One region of the Bradyrhizobium sp. BEA-2-5 genome, then DNA from elsewhere that is predicted to be linked to it. Evidence: riboswitches for the same ligand, from Rfam matches in the RefSeq annotation. Region 1 holds a riboswitch; the other holds the start of a gene.
The links. A riboswitch is a leader RNA that binds a small molecule or an ion and turns the genes downstream of it on or off. The one in region 1 is predicted to bind glycine.
Positions count from the first base shown of each region.

Region 2: it holds a riboswitch for glycine, as region 1 does, so the genes downstream of both, gcvT (glycine cleavage system aminomethyltransferase GcvT) here and RX327_RS25175 (D-amino acid dehydrogenase) in region 1, are expected to answer to the same signal.

Region 1 is NZ_CP136629.1:5,334,941-5,341,767, reverse strand. Features, by position in the region: gene RX327_RS25190 (ABC transporter ATP-binding protein) at 1-371, opposite strand, end outside; partial or broken gene RX327_RS25185 (ABC transporter permease) at 529-1,415, opposite strand; gene RX327_RS25180 (ABC transporter permease) at 1,419-2,360, opposite strand; gene RX327_RS25175 (D-amino acid dehydrogenase) at 2,521-3,879, opposite strand; glycine riboswitch at 3,945-4,060, opposite strand; glycine riboswitch at 4,064-4,170, opposite strand; gene RX327_RS25170 (M20/M25/M40 family metallo-hydrolase) at 4,262-5,392, opposite strand; gene RX327_RS25165 (ABC transporter substrate-binding protein) at 5,658-6,827, shown strand, end outside.
Region 2 is NZ_CP136629.1:5,490,334-5,497,160, forward strand. Features, by position in the region: gene alaS (alanine--tRNA ligase) at 1-2,126, opposite strand, end outside; glycine riboswitch at 2,329-2,417, shown strand; gene gcvT (glycine cleavage system aminomethyltransferase GcvT) at 2,558-3,703, shown strand; gene gcvH (glycine cleavage system protein GcvH) at 3,724-4,089, shown strand; gene gcvP (aminomethyl-transferring glycine dehydrogenase) at 4,113-6,827, shown strand, end outside.

The DNA.
Region 1 (6,827 bases):
TCGGTATGCGCGCGCAGCACTTCGTCGATCTGGCGGCCGACCGGCACCACCGGATTCAGCGCGGTCATCGGCTCCTGGAAGATCATGGCCATCTTGGTCGCGCGAAGCTGGCGCAGGCGGCGGTCGGTCGCGGTGAGCAACTCCTCGCCGACCAGCTTGATGCTGCCGCCGGTGGGAACCAGCGTGCCCTTCGGCAGAAGGCCCATCGTGGTGAGCGACGTCACCGACTTGCCCGAGCCGCTTTCGCCGACGAGGCATAGCGTCTCGCCTTCACGGACCTGCAGCGAGAGGTCGTCGATGATGCGATGTGCATCCGCCTTGCGGCCGAGGCCGACGACGAGATTGCTGATGTCGAGGACGACGTTGGTCATAGGACTGATTCCACCGGCAATACGAGGAGCGACCGTGATGTTTTTCGTCTTGCGTCATTCCGGGGCGATGCGAAGCATCGAACCCGGAATCTCGAGATTCCGGGTCTGGTGCTCACGCACCATCCCGGAATGACGGCTTCAATTGGCATTGAAGCCGTCACTTGCCTTCCCGCTGCTTCATGCGCGGATCGAGTGCGTCGCGGGCGGCGTCGCCGATCAGGTTGATGCTGAGGATGGCGATCGAGAGCAAGAGGCCCGGCCAGAAGATCAGCGACGGCTTGATCTGGAAATACTGGCGGCCCTCGGCCATGATGTTGCCCCAGGTCGGCGTCTCCGGCGAGATGCCGGCGCCGAGGAAGGAGAGGATGGCCTCGGTCAGAATGGCGCTCGCGCAGACATAGGTGCCCTGAACGATCAGCGGCGCGATCGTGTTCGGCATCAAATGGCGCCACATGATCTTCGGCAGGCTGGAGCCGACCGAGATCGCGGCCTCGACGTAAGGCTCCTCGCGCGCCGACAGCACGACCGAGCGCACCAGGCGCGCCACCCGCGGAATCTCGGGAATGGTGATCGCGATCAGCACGGTCCAGAGGCTGGCGCCGGACAGCGACACCACGGCGATCGCGAGCAGGATACTCGGCATCGCCATCAGGCCGTCCATGACGCGCATCAGCACGGCGTCGACCAGCTTGAAGAAGCCGGAGACGAGGCCGATCGCGAGGCCGATGACGATCGACAGACGGCGGCGCCGAGCCCAATCACCAGCGAGATCCGTGCGCCGTAGACGATGCGCGACAACAGGTCGCGGCCATAGGCGTCGGTGCCGAGCAGATATTGCGCGCTCGACGGCTTCAGCCGCTGCGACGGCGTCAGCAGCAGAGGATCATGCGGCGCAAGCAGCGGCGCGAAGATCGCCATCAGGATGATGAGGGCGAGGCAGATCGTCGCAACCGCGATGATCGGCGTCGACGTCAGGAAGCCGAACTTGACGCGGAACGGCCGGGTGACGGGAAGCGAGGATTCGGGAAGGGTTTCGATCGCCATTGCTCAGTACCGGATCCGGGGATCGAGCAGGGTGTAGGCGACGTCGATGAGAAGATTGACGACGACATAGATCAGCGACGTCAGCAGGATCATCGCCTGGATCACCGGATAGTCGCGCGCCAGCACCGCATCAACGGTGAGGCGGCCGATGCCGGGGATGTTGAACACGCTCTCGGTGACGACGACGCCGGAGATCAGGAGCGCGAAGCCGGTGCCGATCACGGTGATCACGGGGACCGCGGCGTTGCGCAGCGCATGGCGCATCATCACGCCGGTCTCGCCGATGCCCTTGGCTCGCGCGGTGCGCACGTAATCCTCGCCGAGCACATCGAGCATCGAGGCTCGCGTCATGCGTGCGATCAGCGCGACATAGATGAAGGAGAGCGCGCAGGTCGGCAGGATGATGCGCTCGAAGAACGGCCCGAAGCCGTTCGAGATGCTGCGGAAGCCCTGCACCGGCACCCAGCGCAGGTCGATGGCGAAGATCTGGATCAGGAGATAGCCGACCACGAACACCGGCACCGAGAAGCCGAGCACGGACAGGCCCATCACGAAGCGGTCGATCCAGGTGCCGTGCTTCCAGGCCGCGATCACGCCGAGCGGCACCGCCACCAGGATCGAGAGGATGATGGTGGCCAGCGCGACCGAGATCGAGGGCTCGAGGCGCGGGACGATCATTTCGAGGATCGGCTTATTCGAGATCAGGGAGACGCCGAGGTCGCCGTGCAGCAGCTTGGCGATCCAGGTGTAGAACTGGATGTAGATCGGCTCGTTCAGACCAAGCGAGGTCCTGATACGCTCGAGCCGTTCCGGTGTCGCGTTGTCGCCGGCGAGAATCGCGGCGGGATCCCCCGGCGTCAGCCGCAGAAGCAGGAACACGAACAGCGCGACGACGCCCATCACGGGAATGGCGGCGAGGATGCGGCGAAGCAGATATCCGAGCAAATTTGATCCGTTGGGTTGTGGTCGATGAAGTCCCCAGCGGGACCGTTGCACACCAGACCGTAGCACAGATGGTAGCAGACTCACGGTAGAACTTGAGCAAGTCCCATGCCATCGGTGCTGCGGTTTTTGCGGTGCAGCTAATCAGTCCTGTTGGCCGCGATTATTCCTCCGGTGAAGTTCGAAGCAGTCCACTGGAAGGTGGATTGATTTCAGCTTTGCGCGCGTTGGAATCCACGTCGAGCCCGGCACCGATCGACGGCGCCATCGGCGGCGTGTCGAGGTCGCGCCAGCCGTCGATGGTCTGGGCGATCATCTGCGCCGTCGCGGCCGACAGAGTCCAGCCGAGATGGCCGTGGCCGGTGTTGAAGAACACGCCCGGTATCCGCCCTGCGCGCACGACCGGCATCATGTTCGGCATCATCGGGCGCAGCCCCGCCCACGGCACGACTTTCGACGTATCGATCTCTGGGAAATGATGCCGCACCCAGTCGATCAGCGGCTGCACGCGGTCGGCGCGGATGTCGCGGTTGAAGTCGTTGAATTCGGCGGTGCCGGCGACGCGAAAACGATCGGCGCCGAGCCGGCTGGTGACGATCTTGGCGGCCTCGTCGAGCAGGCTCACCGTCGGGGTGGCGTTGCGGCTTTCGGCGCTGTCGAGCTGCACGGTGATCGAGTAGCCCTTCACCGGATAGACGTTGACGCGCTCGTCGAGCAGGGCGGCGAAGTGACGGCTCGCAACGCCCGCGCAGACCACGATCCCGTCCGCCTGCAACTGCCGTCGCGTCGCGACCGCAGCATCATGTGAAGCAGCTTCGTTCCAGCCGATGCGGAAGCCGTCATCGCCGCGCGCGATCGTGTCGACGTCGGCTTCATGGACAAAGGTCGCGCCACGCCGCTTGCAGGCTTCCGCCAGGCCGCGGGTGAACTTGTGGATATCGCCGGTCGCATCCGACGGCGTGTAGAAGCCACCATAGCAGGCCGTCTGCAACGCGGGTTCGATGACGCGGATCTCGTCCGGGGTCACCGGCCGGCGGTCGAGCCCGCCCTGCTGCAGCAGCGTGTTGACCTTGAGGCCGGCTTCGAAGCCGGCCCTGTCGTGATAGACGTGCAGGATGCCGCGGCGCTCGAGATCGAAGGCGATGTTCTCGCGCTCTGCGATCGAGAACAGATGCTTGCGCGCTTCGATGGCGAGCTTTGTGGTCTCGATGGTGTTGCCGCGATAGCGCGTGATGTGACCGACGAACTCGCTCATCCACGAATATTTGTGCCAGTTCGGCCGCGGGTTCATCAGCAGCGGCGCGTCGCGCCGAAACATCCAGCGCAAGCCCTTCAGGATCGTCGCCGTGCTGTTCCACACTTCGGCGTTCGATGCGGAGAGCTGCCCGCCATTGGCGAAGGACGTCTCCATCGCGGCGTAGCGGTGCTTGTCGAGCACCGTCACCTTGTAGCCGCGTTCGAGCAGGGCATAGGCGGTCGTGACGCCGGTGATGCCGGCGCCGATGATGGCGATGTGTGGCATGATGGTTTTCAGGCTCCCGTGGGTTAGAGTCGCCGAACCGCCGGTGAAACCGGCATCGGCGCCCCATCTGTCACGGTTACCTGAGAGCTTGATCCGCATCGGGCCGGGGCCGGAAGCGAACTATCCCCTTCGGTGGACGTCATGGCCCTTGATGTGCGGCCATGTTCGTCTCTCTCCAGATCGTCCTGACGAAACGGTCCTTTTGCCTGAGAGTTTCCGGGGCGGTTGCTCCGTCGGCGCCGAAGGCAACAACACGAATGTTGTCGCTTCGATCTCTCCCGCATCGTCGCGTTGGACGGCCGGACCGTAGGCGAAGCCTTAAAAATGGACAAGGCTAAATTTCGATCCGGCAGTGCCAACGTGTTGTGCAGTGCAATCGATGTCAGTCCAGCGTCGCCAGCAGCGCCGCCATCAGGCGGCCGCGTTCGGCAAGGCTGTCGACCTCGATATGCTCGTTGAGCGTATGTGCATCGGCGCCGCGTACGCCCAGGCCGTCGAGCGTGGGGATTCCCATCGCGCCAGTGAAGTTGCCGTCGGAGCCGCCGCCGGCGCTGCCGTGCGGCAGATCGAGACCCATCGCTGCCGCAAGGCCTTTTGCCTTCTCATACAGCGCCATGGTACCGGCATCCGGCTCCCACACCGGACGCGTCACGCCACGCGTGACCTTGAACGTGACGTCGTTGGTGGTGCCCGACAGCGCCAGCATCCTCTCGACACCGCGGTCGAGATCGGCCTGACGCTTGGCCATGGAGAGCGCTTCGCCGGTTGCGGTCGTCGCAACGCAATTGACCCATTGTCCGCCGTGGACGACGCCGACCGAGAAGGTGCAGTCCTCCGTCGTCATCGCGTCGATCGCGAGGATCTGCCGCGCCATCTCCCGGATCGCGGAGCGGCCGGAAGACAGCGTCGCGCCGGCATGGCTGGGCTTGCCGGTGGCTTCCAGATTGAAGCGCGCGATGGCGTAGCGTCCGGTCGTGACGCCGTTGTCGGCGCGGCCGGGCTCCGGCACCAGCACGTATTTGTTGCGCGCCGCTTCCGCCTCGATGATGTCCCGCGTCGAAGGCGTGCCGACTTCCTCATCCGGCGTGAACAGCACGGTGATCGGCAGCGGTGTGGTGAACGAGGCGCGCGCCAGTTGCCGTATCGCTTCCAGCGAGAGGTAATTGCCGCCCTTCATATCGTAGATGCCGGGGCCATAGCACTTGTTGCCCTCGCGCCGCCATTTCAGCTTCTCGATGGTGCCGACCGGATGAACGGTATCCATGTGTCCGGCGATCAGGATGCCCGGCTCGCCCTGCTTGGGATGAGGAAAGCGCGCGCGGATGACGCCACCAAAGCCCTGGCGGCCGGCGATGCGCTCGATCGTCGCACCCATGATCGCCATATCCCGCGCCGCGATATCGAGCATGCGGTCCACGGCGCCTGCATCCCAGGTCGGACTCTCGCATTCAACCCAGCCGCGCAGGCCCTCGAGCATCGCCTCGGAATCAAAGGGAAGATTGGCAGGATTCATCGTTGTTCTCTCTTGTTGTTCTGACGGCGCCGGCATCGCGCGCGCGTTACGAAAATCTCAGCCGACGATTTTGTAAAGCCAAAATCTGGCGCGCGGCCTCATTCGTTTGTGTACGTCCGATGCGACCTGAAACCGATTGACGCGCTTGGCGCTTGGTGCAAGTCTCGATTTCACAAGCCATACAGCATGTTAGTTCGCCTAAATAACGAACCGCGTGCATAACGAATAAGCCGGCTTTGACCAGTTACACGTCAGGAGAGATTGCATGTTCCCTATCTCGCGTTGGAAACACCGCACGCTAGCGGCCGCGTTGACGGCGCTCGCGCTGTCGTTCGCGCCGCAGGAATTGTCATTCGCACCGCAGGCGATGGCCGCGGGCAAGACCATCACCGCGGTGATGCATTCGGATCTGCGCATCATCGACCCGATCTTCACCACGGCCTACATCACGCGCGATCATGGCTACATGATCTTCGACACGCTGATGGCGACGGATTCGAACTTCAAGATCCAGCCGCAGATGGCGGATTGGAAGATTTCCGACGACAAGCTGACCTACACCTTCACGCTGCGCGACGGCCTGAAGTGGCATGACGGCGCGCCGGTGACGGCGGAAGACTGCGTCGCTTCGCTGAAGCGCTGGGCCGCGGTCGACGGCATGGGCCAGAAGCTCATGGACTTCACCGCGAGCATCGAGGCGACCGACGCCAAGACCATCACGCTGAAGCTGAAGGAGCCCTACGGCCTCGTGCTCGATTCCATCGGCAAGCCGTCCTCGCGCGTTGCCTTCATGATGCCGAAGCGTCTCGCCGAGACGCCGCCGGACAAGCCGATCCCCGAGCAGATCGGCTCCGGTCCCTTCAAGTTCGTGGCGTCGGAATTCCAGCCCGGCGTGAAGGCGGTCTATGTCAAGAACACCGACTACGTGCCGCGCAAGGAGCCGGCGAGCTGGACCGCCGGCGGCAAGGTGGTGAAGGTGGACCGCGTCGAGTGGATCACCATGCCGGACGCGCAGACCGCGGTGAACGCGCTGCAGTCGGGCGACATCGATTTCATGGAGAACCTGCCGTTCGACATGCTGCCGGTGCTGGAATCGAACAAGGAGCTCACGATCGAGGTCTCCAACAAGTTCGGTTTCCAGACGCTCGGCCGCATGAACTTCCTGCATCCGCCGTTCGACAACGTGAAGGTGCGGCGAGCTGCCCTGCTGGCGATGAACCAGAAGGACGTTCTCGATGCACTCGTCGGCAACGCCAAATATCAGAAGATCTGCGGCGCCTTCTTCGTGTGCGATACGCCGCTCGCGACCGACGTCGGCGCCGAGACTCTCATCAAGGGCAACGGCATGGCTGCAGCCAAGAAGGCGCTCGCCGAGTCCGGCTATGACGGCACACCCGTCGTGATCATGGCGCCGGGCGACGTCACGACATTGAAG
Region 2 (6,827 bases), 160 kb from region 1:
GCCTCGATGCGGCGCACGCCCGAAGCGACCGCGCCTTCGCCCGTCAGCGTGATAAGGCCGATGTCGCCGGTGCGCTTCACGTGGGTGCCGCCGCAGAGCTCGACCGACCAGCCGAGCGCGTTGGCGCCGCGCTCGCGCGCGGTCCTGCCCATCGAGACGACGCGGACCTCGTCACCGTATTTCTCGCCGAACAGCGCGCGTGCACCGGCCTCGCGGGCCTCGTCCACGCCCATGATCCGCGTGGTGACCTCGTCGTTCTCCAGCACAACGTCGTTGGCGATGTCCTCGACGCGGGCGAGCTCCTCCGCCGTGATTGGCTTCGGATGCACGAAGTCGAAACGCAGGCGGTCGGGTGCGACCATCGAGCCGCGCTGGGCGATGTGGTCGCCGAGCACCTGGCGCAGCGCCTCGTGGATGAGATGCGTCGCCGAGTGATGGGCGCGGATCGAGGAGCGACGCGAATGATCGACCTCGAGCTGCAGCGCGGTGCCGACGCCGAGCGTGCCCTGCTCGACCGTGCCGATATGGACGAAGAAATCGCCGAGCTTCTTCTGCGTGTCGGTGACGCGGAACTTGACGCCGCCCTCACCCGTCAGCACGCCGGTGTCGCCGACCTGGCCGCCGGACTCCGCATAGAACGGCGTCTGGTTGAGCACGATCGCGCCCGTCTCGCCGGCCTTGAGGCTGGCAACTTCGTGGCCGTCCCTGACCAGCGCGGACACCACGCCTTCGGCACTCTCGGTCTCGTAGCCCAGGAATTCGGTCGCACCCAGCTTCTCGCGCAGCGGGAACCAGATCGCCTCGGAAGCCGCCTCGCCCGAGCCCTTCCAGGACTCGCGCGCCTTCACCTTCTGGCGCTCCATCGCATCCGTGAACGCCGCCTGGTCGACGCCGATGCCGCGCGACTTCAGCGCGTCCTGCGTCAGGTCCAGCGGGAAGCCGTAGGTGTCGTAGAGCGTGAAGGCGACGTCGCCGTCGAACATGTCGCCCTTCTTCAGGCCGGCCGACTTCTCGTCGAGGATGGCAAGGCCGCGCGACAGCGTCTTGCGGAAGCGGGTCTCTTCCAGCCGCAGCGTTTCCTCGATCAGATTCTCCGCGCGCATCAGGTCGGGATAGGCCTGGCCCATCTCGCGCACCAGCGCCCAGACCAGCCGGTGCATCAGCGGCTCCTTGGCGCCCAGTAGCTGCGCATGGCGCATGGCACGGCGCATGATCCGGCGCAGCACGTAGCCGCGGCCCTCGTTCGAGGGCAGCACGCCGTCGGCGACGAGGAACGCGGAGGAGCGCAGATGGTCGGCGATGACGCGGAACGAGGCCACGGTCTGCTCGTTCGGCCCGTGGCCGAGGGTCGACGCGGCGGCATCGATCAAATTGCGGAACAGGTCGGTCTCGAACACGCTCTCGACGCCCTGGAGGATGCAGGCCATGCGCTCCAGGCCCATGCCGGTGTCGATCGAGGGACGCGGCAGCGGCTGGCGCTCCTCCTTCGTCACCTGCTCGAACTGCATGAACACGAGATTCCAGAATTCGAGGAAGCGGTCGCCGTCCTCCTCCGGCGAGCCCGGAGGCCCGCCCCAGATGTGCTCGCCGCGGTCGATGAAGATCTCCGAGCACGGGCCGCACGGTCCGGTGTCGCCCATCGCCCAGAAATTGTCCGAGGTCGGGATGCGGATGATGCGGTCTTCGGAGAAGCCGGCGATCTTCTTCCACAGGCCCGCCGCCTCGTCGTCGGTGTGATAGACCGTGACGAGCAGCTTGTCCTTCTTCAGCCCGAACTCGGTGGTGATCAGCTTCCAGGCAAGCTCGATCGCGCGCTCCTTGAAATAGTCGCCGAACGAGAAATTGCCGAGCATCTCGAAGAAGGTGAGATGGCGCGCGGTGTAGCCGACATTGTCGAGGTCGTTGTGCTTGCCGCCGGCGCGCACGCATTTCTGCGAGGTGGTGGCGCGCTGATAGGGCCGCTTCTCCATGCCGGTGAAGACGTTCTTGAACTGCACCATGCCGGCATTGGTGAACATCAACGTGGGGTCGTTGCGCGGCACCAATGGCGAGGACGGCACGATCTCGTGGCCGTTCTCGGCAAAGAAGTTCAGAAAGGTCGACCTGATCTCGTTGACGCCGCTCATGTTCATCCAATCGGAAAAAGGGGCCGGCCAGCCGCAAAAAGGCGTCATTTTCCGGCCGAACGCTTTTAGACATTGCCAGCTGCGGTGTCCAGAAACTGTGCAGGCGGATCATGGGCTTGCCGCGGCAGCACAAAGCCCATTGGATAGTTGCTGCAGCTGCGTTGACAGTCTTGGTGGCGCCGTGTTTTCTACCTACCTATACCTAGTCACGTCGGGAGAGACCGGCTTTACTGCCGGCGCCGAAGGAGCAACCGCCCCGGAAACTCTCAGGCAAAAGGACCGCGTGGCGTCTGACATCTGGAAAGAGATGCTGGGGTTCGCCCCGATGCGTCCGCCGACGGGATAATACTCTCAGGCACAGCGACAGATGGGGCTTTCTGCAGGTTTCTCAAGGGGAAATGGGTCCCCGCGGGAACCGCGAGGGCCCTGTGATGCTTGCGCACGAAACCTCCCCGCTGAAACAGACCCCGCTGCACGCGCTGCACCTGGCGCGCGGCGGCAAGATGGTGCCGTTCGCCGGCTATGACATGCCCGTGCAGTACCCTGCGGGCGTGCTGAAGGAGCACCTCCATACGCGCGCCGCGGCCGGCCTGTTCGACGTCTCCCACATGGGCCAGCTCGCGCTGAAGGCCAAATCCGGTAAGGTCGCCGACGCCGCGCTCGCGCTGGAAAAACTGGTGCCGCAGGACATCGTCGGTGTCGCACCGGGACGGCAGCGCTACGCCCAGTTCACCAATGCGGACGGCGGCATCCTCGACGATCTCATGGTCGCCAATTTCGGCGATCACCTGTTCCTGGTCGTCAACGCCGCCTGCAAGGACGCGGACGAGGCGCATCTGCGCGCGCACCTCGCGGACGACTGCGTCATCGATTCTCTTGCCGACCGCGCGCTGATCGCGCTGCAGGGCCCGAAGGCGGAAGCGGCGCTGGCGAAATTGTGTGCAGAGGTCGGTTCGATGAAATTCATGGACGCCGGTCCGCGCCGCGTCGGCGACGTCGAATGCTTCGTCTCGCGCTCCGGCTATACCGGCGAGGACGGCTTCGAAATCTCCGTTCCCGCCGCCGACGCCGAGCGCCTCACCAGGACGCTGCTCGAAAACCCGGACGTGCTGCCGATCGGCCTCGGCGCCCGCGACAGCCTGCGGCTCGAAGCCGGGCTTTGCCTCTACGGCCACGACATCGACACCGCGACGACGCCGGTCGAGGCCGCGCTGGAATGGTCGGTGCAGAAGAGCCGCCGCAGCGGCGGGATGCGCGCCGGCGGCTTTCCCGGCGCCGAGAAGATTCTCGTGCAATTCGCAGATGGCGCCGCGCGCCGGCGGGTCGGCCTGAAGCCCGACGGCCGCGCACCCGTGCGCGAAGGCGCCGCACTGTTCGCCGATGCCGGCTCGACCGAGCCGATCGGCAAGGTCACCTCGGGCGGTTTCGGCCCGAGCCTGAACGCGCCGGTCGCGATGGGCTATGTGCCCACCGCCCTTTCCGCCGTCGGCACCACCGTTTTCGCCGAAGTGCGCGGCCAGCGCCTGCCGCTCGCAGTCGCCGCCATGCCCTTCGTGAAAAACACCTACAAACGCTGAACGCCAAAGGATCGATCCCCATGACGACGCTGTACACGTCCGACCACGAATGGCTCCGCATCGAGGGCGACGTCGCCACGATCGGGATCACCGACTATGCGCAGTCGCAGCTCGGCGACGTGGTGTTCGTCGAACTGCCCAAGGTCGGCCGCAGCCTGAAGAAGGCCGAGGCCGCCGCTGTGGTGGAATCCGTCAAGGCCGCTTCCGACGTCTACGCGCCGATCACCGGCGAGGTGGTCGAGGTCAACGACGCGCTCGCCGCCGAGCCCGCGCTGGTCAATTCGGACGCCGGCGGCAAGGCCTGGTTCTTCAAGCTGAAGATTGCCGACAAGGGCGAGCTCGGCGGCCTGATGGACGAGGCCGCCTACGCCGCGCACACCGCCTAAAGGATCACCCCGAGGATCACGTCATGAACGCGCCCTTCAAGCCGATCAACGAAGCCGCCACCGATTTCGTCCGCCGCCACATCGGCCCGTCGGCGCGCGATGTCACCGCAATGCTCGAAACGGTCGGCGCGAAAAGCGTCGAGGCGCTCATGGACGAGACGCTGCCGGCGTCGATCCGGCAGGCCGCTCCGCTCGATCTCGGCAAGCCGCTCAGCGAAACCGAGGCGATCGCGCATATGGGCGAGCTCGCAGCCCAGAACCAGGTCTTCACCTCGCTGATCGGCCAAGGCTATTCCGGCACGATCCTGCCCGCGGTGATCCAGCGCAACATCCTGGAGAATCCGGCCTGGTACACGGCCTATACGCCCTACCAGCCCGAGATCAGCCAGGGCCGGCTGGAGGCGCTGTTCAACTTCCAGACCATGATCTGCGACCTCACCGGGCTCGACGTCGCCAACGCCTCGCTGCTCGACGAAGCCACCGCCGCCGCCGAAGCCATGGCGCTCGCGGAGCGGCACTCGCAGGTCAAGGCGAAGGCCTTCTTCGTCGACAAGGACGTCCATCCGCAGACGCTGGCCGTGATGCGGACCCGCGCCGAGCCGCTGGGCTGGACCCTGATCGTCGGCGATCCCCTGACCGATCTCACCGAGAGTGACGTGCTCGGCGCGCTGCTGCAATATCCGGGAACGTCGGGCGCATTGCGCGATCTCAGGCCTGCGATCGCAGCGCTGAAGGCCAAGGGCGCGCTCGCGATCGTCGCGGCCGACCTGCTGGCCCTGACGCTGCTGGCCTCGCCCGGCGAGCTCGGCGCCGACATCGCGATCGGCTCGGCGCAGCGCTTCGGCGTGCCGATGGGCTATGGCGGACCGCATGCGGCCTATATGGCGGTGCGCGATGCGCTGAAGCGCTCGCTGCCCGGCCGCATCGTCGGCCTCTCCGTCGATTCCCGCGGCATGCCGGCCTACCGCCTCGCGCTGCAGACGCGCGAGCAGCACATCCGCCGCGAGAAGGCGACCTCCAACATCTGCACCGCGCAGGTGCTGCTCGCCGTGATCGCCTCGATGTATGCGGTCTATCACGGCCCCGAGGGGCTCTCGCAGATCGCGCGCAACGTCCACCGCCGCACCGCCGTGCTCGCGAGCGGCCTGCGCAAGCTCGGCTTTGCGCCGACCAGCGAAGGGTTCTTCGATACCGTGACGGTCGAGGCGGGCAGCAAGCAGATCGAGCTCGTCACCCGCGCGCAGGCGGAGCGGATCAATCTGCGCATCGGCGCGACCACGCTCGGCATCGCGCTCGACGAGACCACGACGCCGGAGACCGTCGAGGCGGTGTGGCGCGTGTTCGGCGGCAAGCTCAGCTATGCGGAGATCGACGCCGGGACGCGCGAGGCGCTGCCGGAGACGCTGAAGCGCACCACCCCGTTCCTCACCCATCCGGTCTTCCACGCGCACCGCTCGGAGACCGAGATGCTGCGCTACATGCGCAAGCTCAGCGATCGCGATCTCGCGCTCGACCGCGCCATGATCCCGCTCGGCTCCTGCACCATGAAGCTGAATGCGACGACGGAGATGATGCCGCTGACCTGGCCGGAGTTCGGCAACCTGCATCCGTTCGCGCCCGCGGATCAGGCCAACGGCTATCACGCGCTGTTCGCGCGGCTGGAGAAATGGCTGTGCGACATCACCGGCTATGACGCGATCTCGCTGCAGCCGAATTCCGGCGCGCAGGGCGAATATGCCGGGCTGCTCGCGATCCGCGGCTATCACGCCGCGCGCGGGCAGAGCCACCGCAAGATCTGCCTGATCCCCTCCTCTGCCCACGGCACCAATCCGGCTTCGGCCGCGATGGCCGGCATGGACGTGGTGGTGGTCGCCTGCGAGAAGAACGGCGACGTCGACGTCAATGATCTCCGCGCCAAGGCGGAGAGGCATTCGAACGACCTCGCCGCGGTCATGATCACCTATCCCTCGACCCACGGCGTGTTCGAGGAGCACATCCGCGAGATCTGCGACATCGTCCACGCCCATGGCGGCCAGGTGTATCTCGACGGCGCCAATCTCAACGCCCAGGTTGGCCTGAGCAGGCCGGGCGACTACGGCGCCGATGTCAGCCATCTCAACTTGCACAAGACCTTCTGCATCCCGCATGGCGGCGGCGGTCCCGGCATGGGCCCGATCGGCGTCAAGGCGCATCTCGCGCCGTTTCTGCCGGGACATCCCGCAACAGACGGCGAAGCACCGGTCGGCCCGGTCTCGGCCGCGCCGTTCGGCTCGGCCTCGATCCTGACCATCTCCTACATCTACATCCTGATGATGGGCGGCGATGGCCTGAAGCGCGCCACCGAGATCGCGATCCTCAACGCCAACTACATCGCAGCACGGCTCGATGCGCACTTCCCGGTGCTCTACAGGAACGAGAAGGGCCGCGTCGCGCATGAATGCGTCGTCGATCCGCGCGCGCTGAAGACCACCTCCGGCGTCACCGTCGACGACATCGCCAAGCGCCTGATCGACTACGGCTTCCACGCGCCGACCATGAGCTTCCCGGTGCCGGGCACGCTGATGATCGAGCCGACCGAGTCGGAATCGAAGTTCGAGATCGACCGCTTCTGCGACGCCATGATCGCGATCCGCGACGAAATCGCTGAGATCGAGAAGGGCCGCTGGAAGGTCGAGGCCTCGCCGCTGCGCCACGCGCCGCATACCGTCCACGACATCGCCGACGATGCCTGGAACAGG